Regions from separate parts of the Rhizobium sp. M1 genome, predicted to be linked through region 2. Evidence: riboswitches for the same ligand, from Rfam matches in the RefSeq annotation. Region 2 holds a riboswitch; the other holds the start of a gene.

Region 1 (15,449 bases), on a different contig from region 2:
CGCCGCCGACACGGCCGATATAGCGGGGCTCGTGGTCGACAACCGGCAGCATGCCGCTGAAGAAGACCAGATTGCCTGTTCTCGTCGCCTCGACATAGGCCCCAAAGGGTGTCGGCGGCGGGGGAAGGGTGATGCCGAGTTCCTGCAGCCGCCGTTCCGCGCCGGCTGCCTGCGCTTTCTCATGGTTTACCATTTGCCCAGATGTGCGCCGCCATCGACGTGCAGCACCTCCCCGGTGACGCGCGGAGCTTCAGTGAGGAAGACCACCGCGTCGACGATTTCATCGACATTCGAAATGCCTGTCATCGGCGACAGCGTCCTCAGGAACTCCTTCGGATTGTCCTTGTGAAGGGGCGTGTCGACGACGCCGGGGGCGACCGTGTTGACGCGGATTCCCTCGCTTGCATATTCCATCGCAAGGTTCTTCGAAATCGCGTCGATGCCGCCCTTGGTCATCATCGCCACGGAAGCGGGCATGCCGGCGATCGGATGGTCGATCAGCGGGGTGGTGATGCTGACGACGCTGCCGCCCGTCTTCTGGGCGAGCATCTGCCTGATGACCCGCTGCGTCAGGTGCAGGAAGCCTTCGAGATTGGTCGACGAGAGCTTACGGAAGTCGGTCATCGTGTAATCGACGAACGGCTTGGTGAAGAAGATGCCGGCATTGTTGACGAGCGCGTCGATCGAACCGAACCGGTCGATTGCGGTTTTGGCGACGCGGGCCGCTGTTTCGGGATCGCCGATGTCGCCGTCGACCAGAGCCAGCCTGTCGGAAGCCTGGAAGGCATCCGAAGCGCTGACCTGACGCGAGGTGGCAACAACGTTGTAGCCGCGCTCGACGAAGGCGTTGACGAGCCCTGCTCCGATACCCTGGGAGGCGCCCGTGACGATGACAGTCCTTTGCTTGGTCATGTTGAACTCCATAATCTGGTTCGGGCAACGCAGGCCTGGCAAGGTGGGTCGCTCGAGATGGGGCCGCCGCGATCGCGCCGCCATCGGGTTGTTGGTTGTTTTCGCAAGGTGAATATGGCGAAAACGTCATTGCTCGATTAGATGGAAATATCTGGATTCTCTTTTGCATCAGTGCAAAAATACCGGCATGGCCGATCTCAACGACATCGCCGTCTTCGTGAAGTGGCGCAATATGGCAGCTTCAGCCGCGCCGCCCATTCGCTCGGCATGCCTGTTTCGACCGTCAGTCGGAAGGTGACGTCGCTCGAAGACCAGCTCGGCGTGACGCTGATCCAGCGCACGACCCGCAAGCTCAGCCTCACCGCGCAGGGCCGGGCCTATTACGACAGGTGCAGCGAGCCGCTTGCTCATCTCATCGACGCCGAGCAGGCGCTGACTGAAACGCAGAGAAAGCCGGAAGGCTTGCTGAAGATCTCGGTGCCGGTCATCTTGGGCCAAGAGGTCTTCTACGAATTCATCTCCGATTTCCTGAAGGCCTATCCCGAGATCCAAGTCGATCTTTTCGTCACTAACCTGTTCCTCGATCTGGTCGCGGAGAATATCGATCTCGGCATCCGCTTCGGCGAACTCAAGGATTCCACCATCGTCGCGCAGCGGCTCGGCAAGAGCGTGCGCTATCTGGTCGCCGCCCCGGATTATCTGAAGGAGAGGGCGCTTCCCACAAAGCCCGCAGATCTCAAGGACCATCGGTGCGTGCTCCTGAACGGGCGCAACAGCGAAGCGGAATGGCATCTCGTCAGCGGCCGCAAATCGGCCGACGTGCGCGTGTCGGGGCCGGCATCGAGCCGCGATTTCGATGCGGTCAGCGCCTTCACCTATCGTGGCCACGGCATTGGTCTCCTGCCTTCGACCTATTGCGACGAGCAGATCCGAGGAGGCGCGCTCATCCGCCTGCTACCGGACTGGTCGTCGCCGGAAATCTTCGTGCACGCCGTCTATCCCACGCGCCGCTTCCTGCCCCTGCGCCTGCAGGTCTTCCTCGACGCGCTGAAGGCATGGAAAAGTCCTTTGTGGCTGCCGTTGCATTGAGGGGTGCCATCACCGAAAATTGAAGCGGCCCGCGCGGCGGCGCGTTCGGCGGCGGCCAAGCTGTGCTAGAGTCGCCCGGCGTGGGAATGTCGCGGGGATCTGCCGATGTTGACGTCACTTGCGGTGCTCATGGGTCTTTCCGGTGTCGTGCCGACGGCGCAGGCTGCGGCAAACGAGGTCGACGTGACGCTGGTGCTTGCCGTCGACACCTCGCGGTCGATGGATTTCGAAGAGATCGGCATCCAGCGCGACGGTTATGTCGAGGCGCTGAAACACAAGGAATTCATCGATGCGGTGAAGGGCGGGCTCACCGGCCGCATCGCCATCAGCTATTTTGAATGGGCGGGCTATGTCGTCCAGGGTTCGGTGATCGACTGGCAGGTGATCGCGACGGAGCAGGATGCGATCGCCTTTGCCGACAAGGTCGACGCCCGGCCGATCGGCACGCAGCGGCGCACCTCGATCTCCACCGCGATCGCCCAGGGCGTCAGCATGATCATCTCCAGCCCCTTCCGGGGCAGGCGGGAGGTGATTGATGTCTCCGGCGACGGTCCGAACAATTCCGGCAATCCCGTCACGCCCGTCCGCGACAAGGCGGTGGCGTCAGGCATGGTCATCAACGGCCTCGCCCTGATGCTGCGGCCTTCCGATGCGCCCGATGGGCTCGACAAATATTATGCCGACTGCGTCATCGGCGGCCCCGGCGCCTTCGTGCTGCCGGTCCGCAAGATCGAGGACTTCGCCGTCGCCGTGCGCCGCAAGCTGGTGATGGAGATCAGCGGCTTGTCTCTGCCGGCGACGGTGCAGCCGATCGCCGGCGCGGAGCCGGCAACGGACTGCTTGATCGGGGAGAAGCAGTGGCGGGATATGTTTGACCGGTGAGAGAGGCGGCAGGCGTTGCCGCCGCCTCGATGCGGAGGTTTACGCCGCGAGAGCGGCGCGCGTTTTGCCGATCATGAGGGCGGCTCGGGCCGCCTCGCGGCCCTTCTCGACGAAGTGCGCGCGGTAGATCTGCGTGTGATGCTCGGTTTCCTGGTAATTGTGCGGGGTCAGCGAAACCGACAGAACCGGAACGCCGGTATCCATGCCGGCGCGCATCAGGCCATCGACGACGGCCTGGGCGACGAATTCGTGACGGTAGATCCCGCCATCGACGACGAAGGCGGCGGCGATGACGGCGCCGTAGCGCCCGGTCGCCGCAAGATCGCGCGACAGCAGCGGCATTTCGAATGCGCCGGGAACGTCGAACACATCGATCTGCTCAGCTGGAATGAGCTGCTGGAAACCTTCGAGCGCACGGTCGACGATATCGGCGTGCCAGCCGGCTTTGACGAAGGCATAACGGGTGGGTGTCATGGTAATCTCCTTTGGCGTACAGACACGTCACCCAAGGCGATCACGAACGTTCACCGGCTGCCGGTAAGGGCAGCAGGAACGCGCGTTCTCTTTCATCCGGACTATGACCGTCGGCTCAGGCATCTCACCTGATCTGCTGACCCTTCGTTAAGAAGGCGCTCGCGGGCTCGCAATCGAAACTGCATACCGCCGGTAGGGACTTCCACCCCGCCCTGAGAACGGCGCGGACAATAGGGACAAGGCGGCGGGCTGGCAATAGGGGAAATTGGTTTGGTGGTGGGGTGGCTTCGAGGCTTCGCCCTTTCGGGCTGCGCGTCTCAGCATGAAGACGTTGGGGTATGCAAGGCTGATGAGGCTGGAAGTGGAGTGAGCACGCCTCTCCGGCCTCCCTCATCCCTGTGGCCTCAGGCTTCGCCCGAGGGATGTCACAGGGATCCAGTGCGCCCAAGTCCTTGGGCGCGAGAGACTCGCCTCCTGTCAATGGAGTCAATCACGGCGCGGACGCGCCGTGGCTGGATTCCTGTGACATCCCTCGGGTCAAAGCCCGAGGACAGGAATGACGGAGGAGAGGTGGTGCCCGCTACACACCTCAGCATGAGGAGCGTTTGGCGGGTGCCGCACCCGTCAATGAGGGCCGGCGAATAGGAGGAGGACACGCATTGTCCGATCGCCCTTGCTGCGCGTGCACTCGCGCCTACATGCTTCCATGAGCACACTCACGCCGAAACAGCATGACGCGCCGTCCCGCATGAGGCGGGGCTGGCCGTGACCATCATGGGAGGGAGGCATGCCAGAGTCTTTTGTCGTGCGCCGTGAGGCGCATATTGCGGCGCCGCCGGCTGCGGTGTTTGCGCTGATGACGGATCCGGAGAAGATTTTGCGATGGATGGGAACGGAGGCCGAGATCGAGCCGGAGCCGGGCGGGCTCTATCTCGTCAATGTCACCGGCGCCCGCTTTGCGCGAGGCTCGTTTCGCGAGGTCGTGCCGGTGCATCGGCTTGCCTACAGCTTCGGATGGGATGGCAGCGAGGCCGTGCCGCCGGGCTCCAGCCTGGTCGAGATCGACCTGATCGAGCAGCCGGATGGGACGTTGCTCCGACTCACCCATAGCGGCCTGCCGAGCGAGGAGCAGTGCGCCGGCCATGCCGAGGGCTGGGAGCATTATCTCGGGCGGCTCACCGCGGTCGCCGCCGGGCGCGATCCGGGACCGGATCCTTTTTACGGCAGGACATGAACGATTTTTCGCGGGCGCGGGGCGCTTCTCAAGCGCTTGCCGCTGCGGGAAAAACGGCCGGCGGGCACTCCGACCGGCGGTCAAAAAGCAAGGTTTTTTCACCTGCAAACATGAATGCCCGGTTCATCTCCAGTTCAATTTGGCGGCCCTAAAGTGGGTACGGCTGGATGAAATGGAGTTTTCGATGAAGGCACTATCTATCGCGGCTGCCTTGCTCGCTGGCAGCCTTTCGATCGGCTCTGCGCAGGCGATGCCGATGGGGACAATCAATGTCGAGAGCAAGGTCACAAGCGATGTCACAAAGGGCGATGCCACAAAGGGCGATGTCACGAAGGTCGACTACGCCTGCGGCCGCGGCTGGCACCTGAACCGCTGGGGCGAATGCCGCCGCAACTGGCGACGCCCGCCGCCGGTGGCTTTCTATGGTGGTCCGCCCCGCTGGGGCTGGGAGCGCCGCCACCGCGACTGGGATGGCCCGCGCTGGCGCCATGAACGCCGCTGGGATCGCGAACGCCGCTGGCGGGACGACTACTAAAAGCCTCGGCATGAGGCTGACGGACGAAGGCCGGCGCGATATTTCGCCCGGCCTTTTCTTTTGGAAACTGCAATTGCGCTCAGGTCAGATCCGGCTGACCAGCCAGTGCTTGCCGTCGATCAGCTCTTCGAGTTCGGCCGGATCCTTGACGCCGAACTCAAACCATTCGACGAGTTCCTTCGCCTTCAGACGGCTTTCGTCCGCCGTAAACTCGATTCCATAGCGCGCGCACCAGCGCCGCAGGATCGACGTCAGCAGCGTCATGTCATTTCCGTCCAGCGGATCTTTCGGCCAGAATGTCGTGCCCATCGCAACCCCTCAATCGCGGATGATGACCCGACATTATAGTGGAATCAAAGCAGCGCAAGTTTAAAGTGTTATTTTTCTGCTTTCCACCGGCGTGTCGGATTTTCGACACTGTTTTTGGCAAGAGCCGCCGGCGCGGAACCGTCTGCTTGCGGACGCCTCCGGGCGATGTCATCCTGAGCCATGGATCTGCCTTCCTCCCTTGCCTGGCTGGTTGACGAGGCCGCTGCCTCGCCCGGTCCCGAACGGTTCCTGGCCGAGCTCGGACGCCGGCTGCTTTGCGATGGTCTGCCGCTAGCCGGCGGCGCGCTGACGCTTTCGGTGCCGCATCCGATCATCGCGCGGCGCACCTGGCTGTGGCGGGCGGAGACCGGGGCCGTTATCGAGGCGCTCGCTTTCGCTGCGGCTCCGCCCGTCGAGGCCGGCCGCGAGTGGCTGGCCGGGCTCGGGCCGGTATGGGAGCAGCAGATCGGCCCTTCACAGGACAGCCCGGTGCTTGGCTGGGCGGGCATCGGCAATGGAGCGGGGGTGGACGCTTTCGGCGCGGCCGAGGCGGACCGTCTGCGCGAGGTGGCGCGGTTTGCCGCTGCGCCGCTTGCCGCACTCGCGGCGCGAGAGGCGCGGGCAGCCCTGCTCGAGGCCTATCTCGGCCGGCGCAGCGCGGCGCGGGTGCAGGCCGGGGCACTTGCCCGCGGCAGCGGAGAAACCATCCGCGCAGCGCTTCTCTGCGCCGACCTGCGTGACTTCACCGCACTCTCCGAGGTGACGGAGCCGCACGCCATGATCGCAACGCTCGATGCCTGGTTCGACCGCGTCGCCGGCGCCGTGCACGCCTTCGGCGGCGAGGTGCTGAAATTCATCGGCGACGGTGTGCTGGCGATCTTCCCCGTCACGCCTGCGGCGGATAAGGCTCAAGGGGACCGCGATGCCTGCGAGGCGGCGCTGCGGGCCATCGCCGCCAGCCGCGCCGGCATGGTCCATCTCGACCAGGTTCGCCAGGGGCAGGGGCTGGCGCCGCTGCCTTTCGGCGCCGCGCTGCATTTCGGCGAAATCCTGTGGGGCAATATCGGTGCGGCCGACCGGCTGGATTTCACCGCCATCGGCCCAGCCGTCAATCTCGTCAGCCGGCTCGAGGGGCTCTGCAAGCCACTCGGCCGCAGCGTACTGATCTCCGGGGCGGTGGCGGCGAACACGACAGCGGCGCTCGTGCCGCTCGGAGAGCACGCCTTGCGTGGCATCGCCGATCCTTGCGCGGTCTTTACCCTGCCTGAGAATTGACCTCAGCGCTGATGCTGCCGAAAGGCGCAGATGCGGGGTTACTCCCAGCCGCGGCGTTCTCCGCTTCGTAAAACTCCGGCAAGAATCATGATTGTGAAACTCCTCTTTTTTGGCTAAAGCCTGTGCGCACATCGAATGGGGGCAAACATGACTCGATATACGCGCAGATTTTTCTCCGTGCTGGGGATGTCTGCAATGCTGGTGGCGGGGGCCGCGCATGCTGAAGACAAGAAGGTCTCGATCGTCGACGAGCGCAGCGTCATCGTAGATGATCGCGGCGTGACCGTCGAAGTCCCGGCGCAGCCGAAGCGCATTGCCTCGATTTCCTATTTCGCCGATGACGTCGCGCTCGCGCTCGGCATCAAGCCGGTCGCCAGCACCTATATGACGGCAGGCCGCGAGCCGGGCTTCCTGCTCGGCCTGACCGCCGGGATGAAGCAGATCGGCCAGCGCGCCAAGCCCAATCTCGAGCTTCTCTCCGAAGCCAAGCCGGATCTGATCATCGCGATCCGCCGCTATACGGTCGGCAATGCGGCGCAGCTGCAGAACATCGCGCCTTACGTCGCCTATAATATGGAGCTGCTCGAAGAGAGCTACAGCGAGACCGCCGCCCTTTCCAAGCTGCTCGGCAAGCCCGAGCGCGGCGAGCAGCTGAACGCCGATTTCCGCAAGCATCTGGCGGAATTCGCCGCCAAGGCGCCGAAGGACAAGCATCCGCGCTTCCTGATCATGTGGGGCGGCGCGACACCTTTCGCCTTCCACACGGAAAACACCTCGGCCTCGATCGTCGCTGCGATCGGCGGCGACAATGTTCCCGGCCCGAAGACCCCGGGCGGCGAGTTCGGCATCGACCTCAGCCTCGAAACCATGTTGGAGAAGGACCCGGAGGTGATCTTCGTCTACGATTCCGGCCCGGATCGCCCGCATGAAGGCAATCCGATCTGGTCGCAGCTGTCGGCGGTCAAGAACAACCGGGTCTTCTATGTCGGCGACCAGTGGGTCGAGACCAATGGCCCGATCGCCCGCGAAATCGTGCTGCGCGAGGCCGCGCACTACCTCTATCCCGACACGTTCCCGGCCGTCGACGTCAAGGCGGAAGCCGCCAAGCTGATCCCGGCCGAACTGCAGAACTAAGCCGGGGACAAGACCGGCGATGAGCCCCCGGCAATCATTCCTGGCCATCGGGCTCATCGGCATCGCGACAATGTTGGCGGTGTTGCTCGGCTTGCTGATCGGTGCCAAGACGCTGTCGGCCGAGACCGCCATCCGCGTGCTCCTGGCGCCCGATGGCAAGATCGAATCCATTCTCGTCTGGACGCTGCGGCTGCCGCGCAGCCTGACGGCGGCTGCCGGCGGCGCGGGGCTTGCCGTTTCCGGCTATGTGCTGCAGACGCTGACGCGCAATCCGCTGGCCGATCCCGGCATCACCGGCGTCACATCGGGGGCGGTCGCGCCGATCGTCTGCTGTTTCGTCTTCCTGCCCTCGATATCGCCGGCCTATTATCCCTTCATCGGCCTTGCCGGCGGGCTTGCGGCAGCCTCGGTGACATTCTGGGTGTCGCATGGCGGGCAGGGGCGGCCGCTGCAGCTTGCGCTCGGCGGCGTCAGCGTCTCGCTCTTTCTGAGTGCGATCACCACCTATGTGCTGCTTTTGACCGGGCCGCAATCGGCATCGCTGCTCTTCTGGCTTGCCGGCGGCTTCCAGGGGCGCACCTGGTTGCATCTCTTCTACATGCTGCCCTGGACGATCGCCGGCGTCGCCGGCGCCCTGCTGCTGCGGCGCGTCATCGCCATGTTCATGCTGAGCGATCATGCGGCGGCTGGCATGGGCCTGCAGCTCGGCTTCTGGAAGCCGCTCATCCTCGTTCTCGCCGTCCTTCCGGTCGCCGGTGTCGCGCCGGTCGCCGGGCCGGTCGCCTTCGTGGGGCTGGCCGCTCCCCACATCGCCCGGCTGCTCAAGCCGCGCGGCACCGGGTGGGAGATTGGGCTCAGTGCTGCTCTCGGCGCGCTGATCGTCACCGTCGCCGACGTTTTGGCGCGCAGCATCGCCATCCCGCGTGAGCTGCCGGTCGGCATCGTCACCGCGCTGCTTGGCGGCCCCGTCTTTATCTATCTCGTCCAGCGCGGGCGGCTGAGCCTTGCGGGTGAGGCACGATGAGCGCCCCGGCCTCGACATCGGCCGTTTCGCCGGGCTTCGGCATGGCCGCCGCACTGGCCATCCTGACGGTCCTGTCGCTGGCGGCGGCGATCTTTCTCGGCGTTGCCGATATTCCGATGGCCGATGTCGCGGCCGTCTTGACCGGCGGTGGCTCGGCGGAGGCGCGGCTGATCATTCTCGATATCCGGCTGCCGCGCATCGCCACCGGCATTCTGGCCGGCATCCATTTTTCGCTGGCGGGATATCTGCTGCAGACCATCACCCGCAATCCGCTCGCCGATCCGTCGCTGATGGGCGTGTCGCAAGGGGCAACGCTGTCGGTGACGATTTTCCTGCTCTTCACGGTCTATATCTTCGAGCCGGGCTCGAACACGCTTGCCGAGCTGCCGGTCGCATGGCTGCCGGCGGCGGGGCTTGCCGGCGGCCTGATCGCCGGCGGCGTCATCTACCTCCTGGCTTTTCGCCTCGGCCTCAGCGCGCTGCGCATCACGCTCTGCGGCGTGGCGGTCGGGGCGGTGCTGCATGCGGTGGCGATCGGCCTCATCGCCGGTTGGGGATCGGCCCGCATCGAGATCATCCTCGAATGGCTGTCGGGCAGCCTTTACGCCCGCAGCTGGGATCACGCGCTCTTCCTGCTGCCCTTCACCATCGTCGGGCTCGCCATGTTGCCGGTCATCTACCGGCCCTTGACGCTGCTGCAGTTCGATGCATCCGTCGCCCGCTCTTTCGGCCTCGGCTATAAGAGACAGTTCTCGGTCGTGCTGATCGTATCTTCTGCACTTGCGGCGAGTGCGGTCGGCGCGGTCGGCCCTGTCGTCTTCATCGGTCTCGTCGTGCCGCACCTCGCCCGTTTCCTGGCGGGACGGAATTTCATGCTGTCGCTGGTGCTGACGATCGTGCTCGGCGCCGTCATCGTCACGCTCGGCGATCTCATCGGCCGGCTGTTGGGCCAAGCCGAGGAAATCCCGATCGGCGTGGTCACGGCCGTCTTCGGCGTGCCGCTCCTGCTCGCGCTGCTGCGCAAAACCATGTGAGGCCGAAATGCCCTTGTCCTGTTCCGACCTCTCGGTGATGTACGGCCAGCGAAAGGCCCTTAACGGCTTCAGCCTCTCGCTCGAAAAGGGCGAGATCCGCGCGCTGATCGGCCCGAACGGCTCGGGCAAGAGCACGGCGCTGCATGCGCTGGCAGGGCTGATCCGGCCGGCCGGGGGCCGAGCGTCGCTCGGCGGCGTTGCCGTCGCCTCCATGTCGCGCCGCATGCTGGCGAAGAGGCTTGCCTTCCTGCCGCAGCAGCCGACCGCGCCAGATGAAATGACCGTCGCCCAGCTCGTGCGCCAGGGCCGCTATCCGCATGTCGGCCTGTTCCGCTCCTATGACAGTCGCGACGAAGACGCGATCGAATGGGCGCTCGAAAGCACCGGCCTGTCGGGGCTTGCCGACCGCAGCCTTCGGGAACTGTCCGGCGGCGAGCGGCAAAGGGCCTGGATATCGGCGGCTCTCGCCCAGGAAGCGGAGATCCTGCTGCTCGACGAGCCGACCTCCTTCCTCGATATCGGCTATCAGGTCGAGGTGCTCGACCTCGTGCATCGGCTGAGCCGGGAAAAGGGCGTGACCGTCGTCATGGCGATCCACGACATCAACCAGGCTGTCGCCGTCAGCGACCGCATCTCGCTGCTCGAAAAAGGCGAACTCAGATTCGACGGCGCCCCTGGGGAGCTCGCCGAACGCGGGCTGATCCAGGAAATCTTCCGCGTCAGAGGCCGTTTCGTCCAGGTCGCACCCGACAGCCCGCCGCATTTCGATGTCGAGCTGATGCGGCTTCAGCGAGCCGATACGGTCTAATGCCTGTCGCCCGGAAGTGTGCAGCGGTTCCGGGACAACGACATGCGTCAAAACAAAGAGCTAAAGCGCGTCGCATGAATCATATTTGACGCGACGCGCTTTAGCGCTTCACCAGCCTGAAGACGATCTTCGTCTGGGTGTAGTAATTCAGCGCATCGGCAAAATCAGGCGTCCAGCCGTCCGCGACGAAGGGAATGAAGCCGTCATATTCGAGCTTGCGGGCGGAGACGTCGAAGCCCGCCTTTTCGAAGGCGCGGCCGTAATCGGTGATCGACCGGTCCTGGACGACGGTGTTGGTGCGGTTGGCGACGAGCTCGCGCCATTTCGGCCAGAGCGGGTTATCCGTATGGCATCCGGTGACGGCATAATAGACGCCGCCGGATTTCAGCGCCCGCCAGATGTCGGCGGCGTGGGCGTCGATATCGGGAACGAGGTAGATGACCTCATGGCTGACGGCGAGATCGAATTCTTCGCTCCAGCCGTCGAGCCTGCCGCCGACCTGATGCTGGATCGGCAGATTGCCCTTCAGCGTCTCGGCCTTGGCGATCGAGGTTTCGGCGATATCGATGCCGAGCGCCTTGCGGAAGGGGCGGATCGCATAGAGATGGCGCAGCAGGCCGCCCTGATTGCAGCCGAAATCGAGCACGCTCTTGTCGGTCAGGTCGCGCTCGAGGATGAGGTCGATCAGGTGGCGCCAGATGGGCGCATGTCCATCGGCCATCCTGTCTTCGGCGTCGGGATCGATATACCACGTGCCGATGTTTTTCTGCGCGTCCTCAGCCATCCTCTTGCCCCTCGCATCATGCCGATCACGGTGACGGTCTTAGGATGTGGGGTCATGCTTGGCTAGATCAGGAGCCGGTTTTCGAGTGCCTTCCACAGCCTCCGAATATTTTGCAAAGAAAGTTTTGCAAAGATATGTTTGCGATTGTATGCTTGAGGTATGAAACATCCGCACCCTAAACCTGCCGCAGATGCCCGCACCGTCAGCCGGGTCGTGCCCGAACCGACCGCGCTGAAGGCGCTGGCCCATCCTGTCCGGCTGCGCATGCTCGGCATGCTCCGGATCGATGGGCCTGCCACGGCGACGCAGCTGGCCGCGCGGCTCGGCCTGAACAGCGGCGCGACGAGCTACCATCTGCGCCAGCTTGCCCAATACGGCTTCATCGAGGAGGCGCCGCATGCCTCGCGGCGCGACCGCTGGTGGCGCGCCAGCCACGAGCTGACCTCGGTGCCGGCGAGCGAAGCCGAAGGGGAGGCGCTCGATCTCGACATCGCCTTCAACCAGGCCGCACTCTCGCTGCAGGTCGGCCAGATGCAGCAGGCGTTGGAGGAATATGCCGAGCTGCCGGCCGAATGGCGCAAGGCGACGGCCGCCGACGACCTCATCATCCCGATGACGGCGGCGCAGGCCGAGGCGCTGACGAAACGGCTAAGGGATATCATCCTGGACGCAATGCAGGCGGCCCCTCGGCTGGGGGAGGCGGCGTCTCAAGAAGCGGGCATGGTTCCTTTCTATGTCATGCTGCACGCCTTTCCCTATCCGGGCCGCCTTCCGCATCGCGAAGGGGAGGACGCGCCGTGAGGAGGGGCGGGCCCCTCTTGGCGCTCGCCGCCGCCGAGACATTCTCGCTCTCCGGCACGCGGCTTTCGACCATCGCCATTCCCTGGCTGGTGCTGAGCACGACGGGCAGCCCCGTGCTGACGGGGCTGACGGCGATGAGGGAGATGCTGCCCTATGTCGTCGCCAAGGCGCTCGGCGGACCGCTGATCGACCGCGTCGGCGCCAAGCGCATCGCCATCATCTCAGACACCGCTTCGGTGCTCGTTGTCGCTCTGGTGCCGCTTCTCGATCTCTTCGGCCTGCTCGGCATGCCGGTGCTGCTGCCGCTCGTCTTTGCGATGGGCGTGCTGCGTGGCCCTTCCGATGCGGCCAAGCAGGCAATGGTTCCAGATATCGCCACGCTCGCCAATGTGCCGCTCGAAAGGGTGACCGGCGTTGCGAGCGCCATCGAGCGGCTGGCCTCGACGGCGGGGGCGGCCGGCGCCGGCGCGTTGATCGGGCTGATCGGCCCGGGCCAGGCGCTGCTCGTCAATGCCGCCACTTTCGCCGCCGCCGCGCTGATCGTCGCCGTGGGCATACCCGGGACGCGCCGCGCGCCCGCGCCCAAAACTCCACCGGCTGAACGGGCTTCTTATCTCGACGATCTCCGTGAGGGCTGGCGCTTTCTGCGCGGCGATGCCGTGCTCGTCAGCATCGTCGCCATGGTGGCGGTTACCAATCTCTTCGACCAGGCCTATCATGCCGTGCTGCTGCCGGTCTGGACACAAGATGCCGGCCATGGCCCGGAGCTGCTCGGGGCGATGTTTGCCGCCTTCGCCGGCGCCTCGATCGCGGGTGCTGCGATTGCCGCGGCGATCGGCGAGCGCATGCCGCGACTGACGGTCTATACCGTGGCCTTCCTCCTGACCGGCTTCCCGCGCTTTCTCGTTCCCGCGCTGGATGCGCCCATCGGCCTTGTCTTTGCCACGCTCGCCATCGCAGGATTCGCGTCGGGCTTCCTCAACCCGATCCTGTCGGCGGTCATCTTCGAGCGCATCCCCAAGCCGTTGACCGGCCGGGTCACCGCATTGAACACCGCCCTCTGCTTCGCCCTCATCCCCTTCGGCGGCCTCCTCGGCGGCGCGCTGATCAGCACGCTCGGCCTTGCCGCCGCACTGTTCCTGATGGGGGTTGCCTATCTCGCGACCACGCTTGCGCCGCTGGCACTGAAGAGTTTTCGCGGGTTTGACGGGGAGATCGCTGCGCTCACTGATGCCCGAGCTCCTTGGTCATCAGGTCGATGAAGCGGCGCACCCGCGGTTCCAGCAGGCGCTTGTCAGGATAGAGTGTGACGATCTTGGCGTCGTCGGTTTCGAGCTCCGGCAGCACCTGGCGGAGGCGGCCGGCGGCGAGATCGCCGGCGACCAGAAAGTCGGGGAGCAGCGCTATGCCGAGGCCCGCGACGGCGGCGTCGCGGATCGCCTCGTCGCTGTCGAGCCTCAGGCGGCTGCGGCCTTGCGCCTTGACCCAGGCTCCGCCTTCGCCGCGAAAGCGCCAGCCTTGCCGTTGATCGCGGCTGGAAAAGACCAGGCAATCGTGGGCGGCGAGATCGTCAATGTCGCGCGGTTCACCACGGTCGGCGAGATAGGATGGCGAGGCGCAGAGCCGCGGCCTGTCGGTGGCGATCACCCGCGAAACCAGCCGGGTGTCGAATGCCGACGGCATCGTGCCGATCCGGATCGCCAGATCGAAACCTTCTTCGACGATGTCGGTCTTGCGATCGGTGAAGTTCACTTCGACCTGGATGTCGGGCCAGGCCAGAAGATATTTTTCGACGATGGGCAGCACGACGAGCCGCCCGAAGGCATCGGGAACGGTGAACCTGAGAACACCCCGCGGCGCGGCGCTCTGACCCGCCACGCTCGCCTCCGCCTCGTCGACCGAAGCGAGGACTTCTAGACCATGTTGATAGAATACCCGGCCTTCGTCGGTCAGGCTCAGCCTTCTCGTGGTGCGGTTGAGCAGGCGCGTGCCGAGGCGGTCTTCCAGGCGGATGACGGCCTTTCCCGCTGCCGATCGGGACAGGCCCATGGCCTGGCCGCCGGCGATGAAACTTCCGGCATCGACGACGGCCATGAAGATCAGGATATCGTTGAGGTTCGTACGCGGCATGGGGCAACTCGAGCGGTTCGGGCTACGGCCTTAATTCGGTCGTGCTGCGGCCGATTCAAGGTTCGCACCATCAACGTCCGGCGCGGCAGTAAGGTCCCGAGGCTTCGTTCACGCGGCGGTGGGATGGCAGATGCGCTCTCCTGAGCGCCCGCGATTTACGTGGGGACAGGATAAGGAGAGAGGGCGTGCCGTGGGATTACCCCCCTCTGCCCTGCCGGGCATCTCCCCCACAAGGAGGGAGATCGGCTGGCGCGATGGTTTCCCCACACAACTAGCCTCACAGCCCGGCGAAACGGTAGACGGACGCGAAGTTCTGGCCACTTGCCAATCTCCCCCCTTGTGGGGGAGATGCCCGGCAGGGCAGAGGGGGGTGCCACACGGCACACCCTCTCGTCATCACCTGTATGGCCGCGTCCAAGTCCACGCTCGTCCATCAAGTCATCACAGCAGCCGTAACCTCACCGCCAGCCGAGCGCCGGGGCGACGTGGGTCAGGATCGCTTCGATGACATGGGCGTTGTAGGCAACGCCGAGCTGGTTGGGGACGGTGAGCAGCAGCGTGTCGGCTTCGGCGATCGCCTCGTCTTCGGCGAGCTGCTTGATCAGCAGATCGGGCTCGGCGGCGTAGCTGCGGCCGAAGATCGCCCGGGTCTTCTCGTCGATGAAGCCGATCTTGTCGCCTTCGTCGCCGCCATAGCCGAAATAGGCGCGGTCGCGCTCATCGACCAGCGCGAAGATGCTGCGGCTGACCGAGACGCGCGGCTGGCGGGCGTGGCCGGCGGCCTTCCAGGTCTCGCGGTAAGCGCGGATCTGATCTGCCTGCTGGACGTGGAACGGCTCTCCCGTCTCGTCATCCTTCAGCGTCGAGCTCTGCAGGTTCATGCCGAGCTTTGCCGCCCAGACGGCGGTGGCGTTGGAGCTGGCGCCCCACCAGATCCGCTCGCGCAGCCCCTCCGAATGCGGCTCGAGACGCAGGAGACCGGGCGGGTTCGGAAACATCGGCCGCGGGTTCGGCTTGGCGAAAC
Region 2 (15,449 bases):
CTTTAGTTCTTTGTTTTTACGCATGTCGTTATCCCGGAACCTGCACACTTCCGGGCAACATGCATTGGGAGAATTTCTCATGAAACATCATGCTTTCGGCCGCATGCCCTTCACCGTCACCAATGTCGGCTTCGGCGCCTGGCAGATCGGCGGCTCATGGGGCGATATCAGCGAGGCGGACGGGCGCGCGGCGCTGAATGCCGCGCTCGATGCCGGCATGACCTTCATCGATACGGCCGACGTCTATGGCGACGGCCGCTCGGAAAAAATCATTGCCGACGTGCTGAAGACGCGTGGCGGCGAGCGCCCAATGGTCGCCACCAAGGCGGGCCGCCGCCTCAATCCGCATATTGCCGAAGGCTACAGCAAGGCCAATCTCGAAGGCTTCATCGACCGCAGCCTGAAAAACCTTGCCGTCGACAGCCTCGATCTCGTGCAGCTGCACTGCCCGCCGCGCGAGGTGTTTTACCAGCCCGAGGTCTTCGACGGTCTCGACGCATTGCAGAGGGCCGGCAAGATCAAGGGCTACGGTGTCAGCGTCGAGAAGGTCGAGGACGGGCTGAAGGCGATCGAATATCCCGGCGTCGTCAGCATCCAGATCATCTACAACATCTTCCGCCAGCGCCCCGACCACCTGTTCTTTGCCGAAGCCCGCCGCAGGAACGTGGCGATCATCGCCCGCGTGCCGCTGGCAAGCGGCCTGCTCTCCGGCAAGATCACCCGCGAGACGCATTTTGCCAGCGACGACCACCGCAATTTCAACCGCCATGGCGAAGCCTTCGATGTCGGCGAAACCTTTGCCGGCGTGCCCTTCGAGGTCGGCCTGCAGGCGGTGGAAGAGGTGCGCAAGCTGGTGCCCGCCGGCGCGACGATGGCCGCCTTTGCGCTGCGCTGGATCCTGATGAGCGACGCCGTCACCGTCGTCATCCCCGGCGCCCGCAATGGCGAACAGGCCAAGGCCAATGCCGCGGCCGCCGATCTCGCGCCGCTTTCGGCCGATGTCATGGCGGCGACGCGCGAGATCTACGCGCGGCTGATCGCGCCGCATGTGCATCAGCGTTGGTAGGGTTGGAGCGTCGCTCATTGTAACGTTGCGGGCTGCCGCTTTACCCCTCCCCACAAGGGGGAGGGACTAAGCCGTGTTGTCCGGCAACGACCAAAAGCAGAGGTCTTGCTGGCTGTTACCGTTCGACGAATTCGTACGATAGAGTTACGTGAAGCGGTGCGGCATCTTAGCCCCTCCCCCTTGTGGGGAGGGGTTGGGGAGGGGTCTTGGATTCAACGACAGAGGCCGGGCTTTCGCCCGGCCTCTCCCTGTATCCCTCTATGACGCCTCAGTTCGTGGCGCTGAGATCAACCGGGAAGAACAGCGTCTCGCCGGAGGAGTCGCTGACGCCGTCGTTGTCTGTGACGGCATAGGGTTTGCCCGATGCATCGAAGGTGAAGCCTTCGAGCTTGTCGAGCACATAGCCGTTGGTCGCGCTCTTGAGTTCGCCGAGGAAATCGTGGGCTTCGGTCTTCTTGACGACGGGCAGTTCGCCGCCGAGCTTGGCGGGCTTCAGCTCCGAGATCGCCACCTTGTAAAGCTTCTTCAGCTTGGCGGCATCGCCGACGAGGTTGTCGCGCTCGATGATGTAGACGCTGTCGCCCTGAGCCGAAATTTCCGACAGGCCGACCCAGCCGCTTTCCGTCTTGTCGAGCGGATAGCGCACCGCGCCCCATTCCTTCTTCTTCGGATTGTAGGAGACGAGCTTGACGAAGCCTTTCTCGTCGTCGCCCCACTCGCGCTGGACCGCCATCCAGAGCGTGGCATCGTCACCGCTGCCGATCATGGTCACACCTTCGAAACCGAAGCGGATTTCATTGGCGGCGAGCTCCTTCGGCAGGGCGATCTCGGCCTTGATGTCGCCCTTGGCGTTGACGTTGTAGAGGGCGTGCGGGACGAGACGCTCGCTATAGCCTTCCGAGGCCAGCCAGAAGGAGCCGTCGGCGGCGACCGCGATGCCTTCGATGTCGAGCTTCTGGGCCGGGGCGCCGTCACGCTTGACGACGAGTGCATCGGTGATGACGGCTGGCTTCTTGCTGGCATCGATCGTGTAGATCGTCGGCTGCGAGCCGAGAACGCTGTCGCTGACGGCATAGAGCATGCCCGGCTTGCCGGGAACGGCGGCGAGACCCGAAAGGGCTGCGAAGCCGATCGGATTGCCGTCCTTGTCGGCGGAGACGATCTTCGGATAGGCTTTCTCGCCTTCCGAGCGCTCGTAGATCATCACATGCGAGCGCGTGCCGCCGTCCTTGCCGAGGTCGAGCTCGTTGGCGGTGGCAAAGAGATTGCGCTGGGGAATAGCGACCCCACCCTCCGGCGAAATGCCGGACGGCAGCAGTTGGATGAGCTCCGGGTCGGCGCCGGTATCCTTATAGACGCCAACGACCGAGGCGCGCTCGGCGAGCAGGAAGAAATATTGGTCGTCGCCGAACTTGGCAGCTTCGAGGCCTTCCGGCTCGACGCCCTTCGATCCCGAACGGCTTTCCGGATAGTGGCCGATATGGGCGACGGCGCGTTCGAAGGATGCGCCCGATTCGTAGAGAAGCTTGCCCGTCTTGTCGAAGATGGTGAAACCGCGCGAGCCACCCTGGTAATCGCCTTCATTGGCGACAACGAGGCGGTTGTCGTCCAGCCACTTCACGGCGTCGGGCTCGCGCAGCACGCCCTTGGATTCGCCGGTGAATTTCAGGGCGCCGTCCCGCTTGATGTCGATGCCGGTGAGATCGACGCTGCCGGCGGAGAAATGCGTCTTCACCTCAGCCGTATTGGCATCGATGATGACGATCTCGTTGTTTTCCTGCAGCGTCAGGGCAATCTCGTTCAGCCCGTTGAAGGCGACGAATTCCGGCTCCGGATCCTCGGGGGCAACGCCGGCGAGACCGGTCAGCGTCACATGCTTGATGCTGCCGCAATCAACAGTGCCGTTCTTGACCTGGAAGACGACGAGGTCGCCGGCCGGCATCTGCGGGATCTTGCCGTCATTGACGTCTTCGTCGCGCTCGTTTTCGATCGCAATAGTGCCGAGCGTCTTGTCCTTGTTGAGGGCGATCGAATCCGGCTGGCCGCCGAGATCGCAGCTGTTTTCGATCTTCTTCGTCGCCACGTCGACGATCGCCAGGCGGCCCGAGGGCTTCGCCTTGCTCTCGGAGGTGTTGACGGCCACCAGCGCCTTGCCGGCGCTCGAGGTGACCGATGTCGGCTCGCCGTCCATCATCAGCGCGCCGCCTGATTTCGGCGCCTTGGCGTCGCTGATGTCGATGAAGCCGATCGCGCCGAGCGGGCTGTCGCTGTAGATCAGCGTATTGCCGTCGTCGGTCGCGGTGATGATTTCGGCCGATGTCGGCGACAGCTTGTCCTTGTCATCAGGCAGGTTCTGCGCGACCGAGAAAGAGGCGATGCGGTTGAAGACCGGCTCGGCGGCGGCCGGAAAGGCAACGGATGCGAGAAGCACGGCAGCAAGCGCTGCCTGGCGCGATGAAATCGTCATGAAATCCCCCATGTGTCGAATAGTCGAAACATGGGTTTTCTGCGGGACTGCCATGACAGAGACATGACAGTCCGCGACATTTCACACGGAGGCCGCTCGCCTCTCCCGGCGCATCTCATTGCGCATGATGAAGAGCGATGCGGCAAGGATGAGTCCGGCTCCCAGCCAGAGATAACCGGCCGGCGCATAACCGAAGAACAGCCAACCGGCGAGAATGTTGAGCGGCAGCTTCAGACCGTCGAACGGCTGCACATAGGCAGCGTCGGCGCTGGCATAGGCAAGGGTCAGCAGATATTGCGCCACGACCGTCAGGAGGCCCGCCAGAAGGAAGAGAGCCAGCGTCGCACCCGTCGGCACGGCAAGGCCCGCCGCAAGCGCCAGCCCGCCGTTGATCGGCGTCAGCAGCACCAGCAGCCAGACGGTGATCGTCTCCGGCTTCTCAATGCCGGTCAGGCTCTTGGTGATCAGCGACGAGGCGCCCCAGAGCAGCGCCGAGAGCACCGGCAGCAATGTTGCCCAGGTGAAGCTGTCGGACCATGGCTGCAGGGTGATCATCGCGCCGGCGAAGCCGACAGCGGTCGCCATCCAGCGGGCGGGACCGACGCGTTCACCGAGGAACAGGCGGGCGCCGAGGATGATGAAGAAGGGCGAGGTCATGACAAGCGCAATCGCCTGCCAGATCGGCACCGAAGCAAGACCGGAAACCCAGGCCGCGCCGCCGAGCGCGGCAAAGACCACGCGCACGACATGCCGTCGGGGATAGCTGGTGCGCATAGCCGAAAGGCCTGCCTTTCGCAGGAAGGGCAAGGAGAAAAGGAAGGCGAAGGCATATTGCCAGAAGACCGCTGAGGCCGGGGGAAAGGCGAGCTTCATGGTCAGCCACTGGGTGACGACGTTGAGGAGCGAAAAGGCCGCGCCTCCAAGCACCATGAAGGTTGCGCCGGCAAAGGCGCGGGATTGCGAGACTGCAAGGGAATTCTGATTCATGTCTTTTATCCAGAATAGGGACCAACATAAATCAGGACGCATGAGGCGACGACACGCTGACGCCGGCAGTCCCCTGCCCGCACGCGGCCATGCTCATTCTCTTTCATCCGGACTATACCGTCGGCTCCGGAATCACACCGGATCTGCTGACCCCTCCCGCGCATCAGCTTGGGAAAGCGCTCGCGGGCTCGGGCCGCAGCCCTTACCGCCGGTGGGGAGTTTCACCCCGCCCTGAGAACAGGTCCGTGGTAAAACAAAGTGCCGCATGCGGCAAGCGGCCAGAACAAAAAGGGGCCCGGCAAAGCCGAACCCCTCTCAAAAACCCTGCACAGCCGGTCTCGTTTACGGCTGGCGGATAATCTTCAATCAGCCGTTGACGGCGTCCTTCAGGCCCTTGCCGGGCGTGAACTTCGGCACGTTGCGAGCCGGAATGTCGACTTCAGCGCCGGTGGACGGGTTGCGGCCCTTCGATGCTGCACGATGAGAAACGGTGAAGCTGCCGAACCCTGCGAGGCGGATGTCGCCCTTGTTCTTGAGTTCAGCCTGGACAACGTCGAAAACCGCGTCGACAGCGGAAGCCGCGTCAGACTTCGTCAGTCCTGCCTTTTCGGCCACTGCGGACACGAGTTCATTCTTGTTCATGTTTCCACCCCTTTCTAAATGGTATGAAACGACTCAAATGTAAGCTAGGCGCAGAATAGGTTTCATCAGGCCCGCCGGGAACCCAGAAGCCCTGCAAATCAAGGAAAAGCAAGCGTCTACATGACGTTTTCACAAAAAAGGCTGGCGTTTCCGCCAGCCTTTTTGCGTCTTTTGCGCCAAATGGGCATAAATGTGGCAAGCGCCACTCAATGCGCTATGGTTGCGCCCGTCTCATCAAGGCCTTCGACCGATGTGATCACAGGCGTTTCCACCGTGCCATCCCACTCGATCGGCTCGGGCCGGCGGATCAGCGCGTGCTTGATCACCTCGCCCATGCGGGAGACCGGGATGATCTCCATGTTGTTCTTCACGTTGTCAGGAATCTCCGCCAGGTCCTTGGCGTTTTCTTCCGGAATCAGCACCTTCTTGATGCCGCCGCGAAGCGCTGCGAGCAGCTTTTCCTTGAGACCGCCGATCGGCAGCACACGGCCGCGAAGGGTGATTTCACCGGTCATGGCCACATGCTTGTTCACCGGGATGCCGGTCATGATCGAGACGATGGCAGTCGCCATGGCAACACCGGCCGAGGGGCCATCCTTCGGCGTGGCGCCTTCCGGCACGTGCACGTGGATGTCGTTCTTTTCGAACATCGGCGGTTCGATGCCGAAATCGACGGCGCGCGAGCGGACATAGGAGGCCGCTGCCGAAATCGATTCCTTCATGACGTCCTTCAGATTGCCGGTGACAGTCATGCGGCCCTTGCCCGGCATCATCACGCCTTCGATGGTCAGCAGCTCGCCGCCGACTTCCGTCCAGGCCAGACCGGTGACGACGCCGACCTGATCCTCGCCCTCGGCTTCGCCGTGGCGGAAGCGCGGGACGCCCAGGTAATCGGCGATGTTGGCGGCCGTCACGTGAACGGACTTCGTCTTGCCCTTGATGATCTCGGTGACCGCCTTGCGGGCGAGCTTCATCAATTCGCGTTCGAAGCTGCGGACACCGGCTTCGCGGGTGTACTGCTGGCTGATCGCCATCAGGGCATCGTCGCTGACCGAGAATTCCTCGGGCTGCAGCGCATGTTCCTTGATGGCCTTCGGCAGCAGGTGCCGCTTGGCGATCTCGCGCTTTTCATCCTCGGTGTAGCCGGCGATACGGATGATTTCCATGCGGTCCATCAGCGGCGCCGGAATGTTCAGTGTATTCGCCGTGGTGATGAACATCACGTCGGACAGGTCGTATTCGACTTCCAGGTAATGGTCCATGAAGGTCGAGTTTTGCGCCGGATCGAGCACTTCGAGCAAGGCCGAGGACGGATCGCCGCGGAAGTCCATGCCCATCTTGTCGATCTCGTCGAGCAGGAAGAGCGGATTGGACTTCTTCGCCTTCTTCATCGACTGGATGACCTTGCCGGGCATCGAGCCGATATAGGTGCGGCGGTGACCGCGGATTTCGGCTTCGTCGCGAACGCCGCCGAGCGCCATGCGGACATACTCACGGCCGGTCGCCTTGGCGATCGACTGGGCGAGCGAGGTCTTGCCGACGCCGGGAGGACCGACGAGGCACAGGATCGGGCCCTTGATCTTGGTGGCGCGGGCCTGCACGGCCAGATATTCGACAATGCGTTCCTTGACCTTGTCGAGACCGAAGTGATCGGCTTCGAGGATCTTTTCGGCATTGTTGAGATCGGCCTTGATCTTCGACTTCTTGCCCCACGGGATACCGAGCAGCCAGTCCAGATAGTTGCGCACGACGGTGGCTTCGGCCGACATCGGGCTCATCTGGCGCAGCTTCTTCAGCTCCGCATCGGCCTTTTCACGGGCCTCCTTGGACAGCTTGGTCTTGGAGATGCGCTCTTCCAGTTCGCTCATCTCGTCGCGGCCTTCCTCGCCGTCGCCGAGTTCCTTCTGGATCGCCTTCATCTGCTCATTCAGGTAGTATTCGCGCTGGGTCTTCTCCATCTGGCGCTTGACGCGCGAGCGGATGCGCTTCTCGACCTGCAGCACCGAGATCTCGCCTTCCATGAAGCCGAGGGCCTTTTCCAGGCGCTGCTTGACGCTGGTCGTCTCCAGCATCTCCTGCTTCTCGGTGATCTTGATCGACAGGTGCGAGGCGACCGTATCGGCGAGCTTGGAATAGTCGTCGATCTGGCTGGCGGCGCCGACCACTTCGGGCGAAATCTTCTTGTTGAGCTTCACATAGCTTTCGAATTCGGAAACGACCGAGCGCGACAATGCTTCCAGCTCGACCGGATCGTCATGCGGCTCCTCGAGCACATGGCCGAGCGCCTCATAGAAATCTTCGCGGCTGGTATAGGTGTCGATCTCGGCGCGGGCGCGGCCTTCGACCAGAACCTTGACGGTGCCGTCGGGCAGCTTGAGCAGCTGCAGCACATTGGCGACCGTGCCGACATTGTGAATTGCCGAAGGGTCCGGATCATCGTCGCTGGCGTTGATCTGCGTCACCAGCATGATCTGCTTGTCCGACCCCATGACCTCTTCGAGCGCACGGATCGACTTTTCCCGTCCGACGAACAGCGGCACGATCATATGCGGGAACACCACGATGTCGCGCAAAGGCAGAACAGGGTAGGCAGTGCTGCTCGCTACAGACGTTTTCTTCGTCATTTTTTTGTCCTTTCCATCGTCCCGTTACCGGGCTCTCTGCACGGCCGCTTGGGACCGGCCGGCTCTCACTTGGCTCTACAAGTGGAGGTTCTGACTACGCTTTTCAAGCCACGCTAACGCCCGCGTTCCCCGGATGTGACAGCTTTGTTACAACGGAACGCCAACACTATGAAGCGCGTGGCTGGACCGGCGCTTACCATTTCCGGCCAGGCTAAATACAACGCCAGCAACAGGCTTACGAGATCATCCCATCATTGCCAAGCATCACCCCTGCGCAACATCGGCAAAGGCAATTCCGGTCCCACCGGCAAATACTAACAGCGCCTCGGATGATTTTTCAAATAGAAAGGGGCCTGCTGATGGCAAGCCCCCAAAATAATGGTGCGAAAGCGCAAGGTCACGCCGAAGCGTTGGCCTTTTCTTCCTGACGGTCGGCATAGATATAAAGCGGACGGGCCGAACCGCGCACCACTTCCTCCGAGATGACGACCTCGCGCACGCCTTCCAGCGTCGGCAGTTCGAACATCGTGTCGAGCAGGATCTTCTCCATGATCGAGCGGAGGCCGCGGGCGCCGGTCTTGCGCACGATCGCCTTGCGGGCGATTTCGCGCAGGGCGTCTTCGTGGAAGGTCAGTTCGACGTCTTCCATCTCGAACAGGCGCTGGTACTGCTTGATCAGAGCGTTCTTCGGCTCGGACAGGATCTGGATCAGCGCGTCTTCATCGAGATCCTCGAGCGTCGCCAGAACCGGCAGACGGCCGATGAATTCGGGGATGAGGCCGAATTTGACCAGATCTTCCGGCTCGAGTTCGCGCAGGACTTCGCCGACGCGGCGGTCGTCCTGGGCCTTGACGGTCGCGCCGAAGCCGATCGAGGTCTTCTCGCCGCGGGCGGAGATGATCTTGTCGAGGCCGGCGAAGGCGCCGCCGCAGATGAACAGGATGTTCGTCGTGTCGACCTGCAGGAATTCCTGCTGCGGGTGCTTGCGGCCGCCCTGCGGCGGAACGGAAGCGACCGTGCCTTCCATGATCTTCAGGAGCGCCTGCTGCACGCCCTCTCCCGAGACGTCACGGGTGATCGACGGATTGTCGGACTTGCGCGAAATCTTGTCGACTTCGTCGATGTAGACGATGCCGCGCTGGGCGCGCTCGACATTGTAGTCGGCCGCCTGCAGGAGCTTCAGGATGATGTTTTCGACGTCCTCGCCGACATAGCCGGCTTCCGTCAGCGTCGTCGCATCGGCCATGGTGAAGGGAACGTCGATGATGCGGGCGAGCGTCTGGGCAAGATAGGTCTTGCCGCAACCGGTCGGGCCGACGAGCATGATGTTCGACTTCGCCAGTTCGACTTCGCCGTTCTTGGAGGCGTGCGCCAGGCGCTTGTAATGGTTGTGAACGGCGACCGACAGGATCTTCTTCGCCTGCCGCTGGCCGATGACATATTCGTCGAGGACCTTGATGATGTCCTGGGGCGTCGGAACGCCGTCGCGGGACTTGACCATCGAGGACTTGTTTTCCTCACGGATGATGTCCATGCACAATTCGACGCATTCATCGCAGATGAAGACGGTCGGTCCGGCAATCAGTTTCCGGACTTCGTGCTGGCTCTTTCCGCAGAACGAACAATAGAGGGTGTTCTTGGAGTCGCCGCCGTTGCTGCCGCTGACCTTGCTCATATCATTTTCCTTCCAGCACGCCGCATTTCAAGGCGAAATCGCGGTCCACTCTATCAGCTCCTGGCGGCACTCCGTTTCCGGAGCCTTTGCCGAGAAGGGCTTCAGGGGCTACGAACCGGTTCCAGTCAACCATGTCCAGGTTCCGGCGGCAACGAATCCCCTTCGAATGCCAAATGCTATGTCACAAAAATTCAACATAGCATTAATAGTTACTATTAGTGTCTTCGCCGCCGGATGAAAGCCCTTGTTCGATCACAAATGAGATAGAACTGTGGCGGCAAAAACACCATCCCAATTAATTACTAGGCCTGCTCGCCTTCCATCTCGAGGCGCGACGTCAGAACCTTGTCGATCACGCCCCAGCCCTGGGCCTCGTCCGCATCCATGAAATGGTCACGATCGAGGGTCTTTTCAACTTCCTCGTAGGTGCGGCCGGTGTGCTTGACGTAGACTTCGTTGAGGCGGCGCTTCATCTTGAGGATGTCGCGGGCGTGGCGCTCGATATCCGAGGCCTGGCCCTGGAAGCCGCCCGAGGGCTGGTGCACCATGATGCGGGAGTTCGGCGTGGCGAAGCGCATGTCCTTGTGGCCGGCGGCCAGCAGCAGCGAGCCCATGGACGCGGCCTGGCCGATGCAAAGCGTCGAAACCGCCGGTTTGATGAACTGCATCGTATCGTAGATCGCCATGCCGGCGGTGACGACGCCACCGGGCGAATTGATGTAGAGGGCGATTTCCTTCTTCGGGTTTTCGGCCTCGAGGAAGAGCAGCTGGGCGCAGACGAGCGTCGCCATGTGATCCTCGACGGCGCCGGTCAGGAAGATGATGCGTTCCTTCAACAGGCGGGAATAGATGTCGTAGGAGCGTTCACCGCGGTTGGTCTGTTCCACGACCATCGGCACGAGGGCCATTGCGGTATCAACTGGGTTTCTCATGTGCGTCCTTTGTCAACGTCATGCCGGCGGCCGCCGGGAATCAAAGAAAATGCCATATCCCTACATAGAGTGTCCCGGCCCTCCTCTTCAAGACACGCATGAGGATAACGTTAAGAAGGCGGGGCACGGCGGCTTCAGCTCCTCTTTGATGCATGTCGTCATCCCGGAACCGCTGCACACTTCCGGGCGACATGCATGGAGCTTCGGCGCCGGCAGCCTCTTTCTCGTAAATGGCTGATGACCGCGAGCCCCCGGCGGCGTCTCCCCCGGCTTTTCTCCGTGACAGGATGAAGGAAAGCTTACTCCATCCGGCAGCGCTCACATACGTTTACCCAACGGAAAGCCTACCGCCAGATACCGGCCGAAAATCATGCCGCACCGCAACAGCATTAAGGAAGTGGCGAGCTTCCTCAGCAAGGATGCGGCCAACAGACAAGGTCGACGGGCAAGGGGTTTGCTGCCGTGTTCAATATCGCTACAGGTCTCGCCATCTGGTGTTCGGAGGCCATGACGCTCGCTCTGGTGCTTTTCGTCGCCTGGCGCCACAACGTCAAGAACGAAGCCTACCTCTATTGGGGCCTCGGCTTTCTTCTGACCGGCATCGGCTTTGCGATGATCGCGCTGCGCGGCCAAGTCCCCAGCCTGGTGTCCGTCGAGATCGGCAATGCCATCGCGCTGCTCGGCCAAAGCGCCTGGGTGGCGGGTTTTCTCGCGCTCGACCGCAAGAAGATCGAATGGTGGGCGCTGCTGCCGCCGGCGATCTGGCTGGCCGGGGTGTTTCTGCCCTGGGTCAACACCGATTATTCGAACCGCGTCGTGCTCTACAATCTCGCTTCGGCGACCGGCGCCACGGCCCTCGCCATGGCGGTCGCCGCCGGCGACATGCGCCGCGAGCGCACCCGCATCAAGCTGATGGGCGTGTTCGTCATTCAGGGCTGCCTGTGCTTCGGCTCGGCGCTGACGATGGCGGTAACGCTGCCCAGCGATATCGACGCGACCAATCTCGGCGGCGTCTCGGCGATGGCGAGCGCCTTCCTGCTCACGATCGCCTTTGCGCTTACCTGCCGGCTGGTCATGGAACGCTCCGAACGGCATCTGCGGGCAATGACCCTGACCGATTCACTCACGGGCGTGCTCAACCGCCGCGGCCTGCTCGGCTATTTCGAGGCCATCCAGGAAAGAGCCCACAGCGAGCAGCGGCAGGTCGCGGTGATCCTGTTCGACCTGGATCATTTCAAGCGCGTCAACGACCGCTTCGGCCATCAGGCCGGCGACGCCGTGCTCACCGCCTTCGCGCGCATGGCGCGGCAGTATATTCCAAACCACATCTTCGGCCGCATGGGCGGCGAGGAGTTCGCCGCCTTTGCCGCCGTCTCGGACCAGATGGAAGCCGAGGCGATCGCCGAAGCGATCCGCACCGAATTCTGCCGCCTTCCCGTCAGCACCGGCGAAGCGATCGTTCCGGTCACCGTCAGCATCGGCATTGCGCTCGCCGCGTCGATCGAAGCCAATATCGACAAGCTGATTTCGGCCGCCGACCGGGCGCTCTATGCGGCCAAAGCCGCCGGCCGCAACTGCACGGTCACCTTCGGCGAAGCGGAAGCGGCGGCCCCGGCGCCGGTCACGCCGAGCCCGACAGCCGGCGAACTCGTGCCGACGGTCGATGATCAGGTCGAGGCGCTGCGACGCATGGGCACGCTGTCGCGGGCCGGCTAAAGCGCGTCGCATCAAATTTGATTCATGCGACACGCTTTAGCTCTTTGTTTTTATGCATGTCGTTGTCCCGGCACCGCTTCACACTTCCGGGCGACATGCATTAGCCGCAGCGTGAAAATAGAATCAACCCCCAGGTTTAGCCAAAGATCTTAAAGTCGTCGGCGCCTCCGATCGGGCATGTCTTGTTTGCGGCCGGCTCTCCTCATCCGCATCTTTTCGAGGCCCGGCAAATCCGCTAAGCCTCGGGGCATGACGATACCGCCCTTTCTCTCGATCGACCCTGCCCTGCGCCATGTCTCGCTGGATGCCCGCGACCCGGCCTTCTATGGCAATCCGAATGCCGTCTATGCCGCGCTTCACGCCCATTGTCCGACCTTCTACTGGACCGAGCAGAAACAGTGGTTCTTCACCGGTTACGACCATGTGAACGGGCTGCTGCGCGACCGCCGCTTCGGCCGGCAGATCCTGCATATCGCCAGCCGCGAGGAGCTCGGCCTTGCCGAGCCGATGCCGCATCTTGAAAGTTTCGATCTGTCCGAGCGGTATTCCCTGCTCGAACTCGAACCGCCGGAGCACGCGCGGCTGCGCACCCTCGTCAACCGCGCCTTCGTCTCCCGCCATGTCGAGAAAATGAAGCCGGAGCTTGCCGAACTCGCCAATCGGCTGATCGACGGCTTCGCCGACAAGCGCGAGGTCGAACTGCTCTCGGCCTTTGCCGATATCATCCCGGTGACGATGATCGCCCGCATGATCGGCATTCCCGAGGAGATGGGGCCGCAGCTGCTCGCCTGGTCACACGCCTATGTCCGCATGTACATGTTCGGCCGCACGCGTGCCCAGGAAGACGAGGCCGAGCGGGCGGCGAAGGAATTTTCCGACTATGTCAGGACCGTCATCGCCGAGCGCCGCGCCGAGCCGCGCGACGACCTGCTCACCCACATGATCCATACCGAGCACAAGGGCCAGTATCTCACTGAGGAGGAGCTGATCTCGACGACGATCGTGCTGCTCAACGCCGGCCATGAGGCGACCGTGCACCAGATCGGCAATTCCGTGCGCACGATCCTCGACAGCGGCTCGGATCCGGCGACGCTCTTCCGCGACGAGGCGACGACGGAACGCACGGTCGAGGAGACGCTACGCATCTGCGCGCCCGTTCACATCTTCCAGCGCTGGGCGCTCGAACCCGCTGAAATCGACGGCGTCTCGTTCAAGCGCGGCGACAAGGTCAGCCTCATCCTCGCCGCCGCCAATCTCGACCCGGCGAAATTCACCGATCCCCTCGCCTTCCGGCCCGACCGCAGCGAGGCGCCCAACCTCTCCTTCGGCGCCGGCATCCATTTCTGCATCGGCGCGCCGCTGGCGCGGCTGGAGCTCAACGTCGTGCTGCCGATCCTGTTCGAGCGGCTTGCGGGCCTAAGGCTCGCGAAGACGCCCGTGGTCAAGGACGTCTACCATTTCCACGGACTGGAGCGGCTGGATCTGCAGTGGTGATCCCGCGGCTTGACCCTCGGCGGCTGGAGGATCCGTGCGGCGTACCGGCTGAATCCAACGCGCTAAACGCTTTTGTAAGACATGTTTAGGCGGCGGCCTCTTCCTGCAGCTTGCCGGTGATGTCGCGGGCCGACATGGGTTTTCCCATCAGATAACCTTGAAGCTGATCACAGCCGGCGTCCCGCAGGATCGCCGCCTGGCGCGAATTCTCGATGCCTTCGGCGGTAACGGGGATCTGCAGGGCAGTCGCCAGAGAGATGGTCGCCCGAAGAACATCGGCGCCCTTTGCGCCGTCGTCGAGCGCCGAGACCAGCGAGCGGTCGATCTTCATGCGATCGAATCCGAATTGCCGCAATGCGCCGATGCTGGCGTAACCGCAGCCGAAGTCGTCGAGCGCGAACTTGATGCCGACGCGCTTGAGCTGGTCGATCGAGCGCCGGGCCTGATCCGGATTTGTCATCAGGACGCCTTCGGTGATCTCCAATGTCAGGCGCTTCGGGTCGAAATCGAGCTCCTGCAGGACCGAGATCACTTCGGTGGCAAATTCCGGATTGCACAGCTGGACCGGCGAGACATTCACCGACAATGCCAGATCGGGCCAGGTCTTGGCATGCGCGATCGATGTTCTGAGCATGTGAGCGCCGAGCGCATCGATGAGACCGCATCTTTCGGCAAGGGGGATGAAGACCTCCGGACTGACGTTACCCGCGGCCGTTCGCCAACGCGCCAGGGCTTCAAGACCGGTCACCGTGCCGGTCGAGGCAGAGACGAGAGGCTGGAAGACAGCTTCGATGGCGCCGGAGCCGATGGCGCTCTTCAGCAGAGCCTCCAACTCGGCGACCCGCTGGCGCTCCTGGTCCAGTTCGGGGTCGTATTCGATCGCCTGACCTCTGCCATTTGCCTTGGCGCGATAAAGCGCCATGTCCGCTCTGCGCAGCAGCTCCAGGGGCTCGATGTCGCCGTCGCGCGCGGCAGCTCCGATGCTTGCTCCGACTTCGATTGTCCGCCCGCCGATTTTAAAGGGCTCGGCAAACAGCGCCAGAATAGCCCTTTCCATATCGTCGCATGTGGCAGGGCCTACCTGCACAAGCGCAAATTCGTCGCCCCCCAGCCGGGCCGCCGCGACGACTTCGGGATGGCAGGCCGTCAGCGCGTTCGAAACCAGCCGGATCAGATCGTCCCCGACAGCATGCCCCCAGGCATCGTTGACGGCCTTGAAGCCATCAAGGTCGACCAGATAGAGCCGGGGCGGCGAAGCGGCTGTATCATCCAGCTCTTCGAGCAGGCTGAGAAGCCCCTGTCTGTTCAACAGGCCGCTCAGACTATCGTGGCCGGCTTCGTAAAGCGCGGCCTGCGCCAGTTGACGCAGGCGCCGCGCCTCTGACGCGCCGACCATCAGAACAGCGGCAAGGAACAGCGCAAGAATGACGATGGCAGCCGCGATATAGGGCGCCACCTGATGAAACACGGTGCTTCCCGGTGCTTTGCTCGGCCAGACGAGATAGCCGATGACCGCGCCCTTCATGTCGGTGATCGGTGTGTTCAGGAGCTCCGGCTTGGGTGTCGCCTCGAGCCGCAGGCCCTCGAGTTCATGTTCGTTCGACAGCGTGTCCAGCACTTCCGAGGTGAATTCCTTGTAAAAGCTCAGCGTGCTGAATTCCGTCGTGTCGGCGGCGTCGTCGAAAGGTTGGATTGCCTGCGATGAGAGCAGCGCGATGCCGTTTTCGGTCTTGACGAAATTTACCAAGGGCGCGCGCGCCGGATCGGCCGCCACTTTGGCCTGCCGATAAAAGGCTTCGCCGAAGAATACGCCCGGCTGGAAGGGCTTGCCTTTGGCATAGGCGGA

Evidence for each region. A riboswitch is a leader RNA that binds a small molecule or an ion and turns the genes downstream of it on or off. The one in region 2 is predicted to bind FMN.
Region 1: another riboswitch for FMN. It lies ahead of CO655_RS27985 (6,7-dimethyl-8-ribityllumazine synthase); the one in region 2 lies ahead of CO655_RS08715 (DMT family transporter).

Annotation. Positions count from the first base shown of each region.
Region 1 is NZ_NWSW01000038.1:10,228-25,676, forward strand. It holds gene CO655_RS27965 (RidA family protein) at 1-193, opposite strand, end outside; gene CO655_RS27970 (SDR family oxidoreductase) at 187-912, opposite strand; partial or broken gene CO655_RS27975 (LysR family transcriptional regulator) at 1,100-2,001, shown strand; gene CO655_RS27980 (DUF1194 domain-containing protein) at 2,107-2,883, shown strand; gene CO655_RS27985 (6,7-dimethyl-8-ribityllumazine synthase) at 2,923-3,357, opposite strand; FMN riboswitch at 3,438-3,581, opposite strand; gene CO655_RS27990 (SRPBCC family protein) at 4,145-4,591, shown strand; gene CO655_RS27995 (hypothetical protein) at 4,776-5,126, shown strand; gene CO655_RS28000 (hypothetical protein) at 5,211-5,435, opposite strand; gene CO655_RS28005 (adenylate/guanylate cyclase domain-containing protein) at 5,616-6,710, shown strand; gene CO655_RS28010 (ABC transporter substrate-binding protein) at 6,858-7,844, shown strand; gene CO655_RS28015 (iron ABC transporter permease) at 7,864-8,868, shown strand; gene CO655_RS28020 (iron ABC transporter permease) at 8,910-9,902, shown strand; gene CO655_RS28025 (ABC transporter ATP-binding protein) at 9,910-10,710, shown strand; gene CO655_RS28030 (class I SAM-dependent methyltransferase) at 10,811-11,494, opposite strand; gene CO655_RS28035 (helix-turn-helix domain-containing protein) at 11,654-12,295, shown strand; gene CO655_RS28040 (MFS transporter) at 12,292-13,557, shown strand; gene CO655_RS28045 (LysR family transcriptional regulator) at 13,520-14,425, opposite strand; gene CO655_RS28055 (LLM class flavin-dependent oxidoreductase) at 14,884-15,449, opposite strand, start outside.
Region 2 is NZ_NWSW01000007.1:248,998-264,446, reverse strand. It holds gene CO655_RS08725 (aldo/keto reductase) at 80-1,066, shown strand; gene CO655_RS08720 (esterase-like activity of phytase family protein) at 1,335-3,533, opposite strand; gene CO655_RS08715 (DMT family transporter) at 3,615-4,520, opposite strand; FMN riboswitch at 4,612-4,763, opposite strand; gene hupB (DNA-binding protein HupB) at 4,887-5,162, opposite strand; gene lon (endopeptidase La) at 5,369-7,786, opposite strand; gene clpX (ATP-dependent Clp protease ATP-binding subunit ClpX) at 8,184-9,461, opposite strand; gene clpP (ATP-dependent Clp endopeptidase proteolytic subunit ClpP) at 9,764-10,393, opposite strand; gene CO655_RS08690 (GGDEF domain-containing protein) at 10,856-12,109, shown strand; gene CO655_RS08685 (cytochrome P450) at 12,359-13,603, shown strand; gene CO655_RS08680 (bifunctional diguanylate cyclase/phosphodiesterase) at 13,689-15,449, opposite strand, start outside.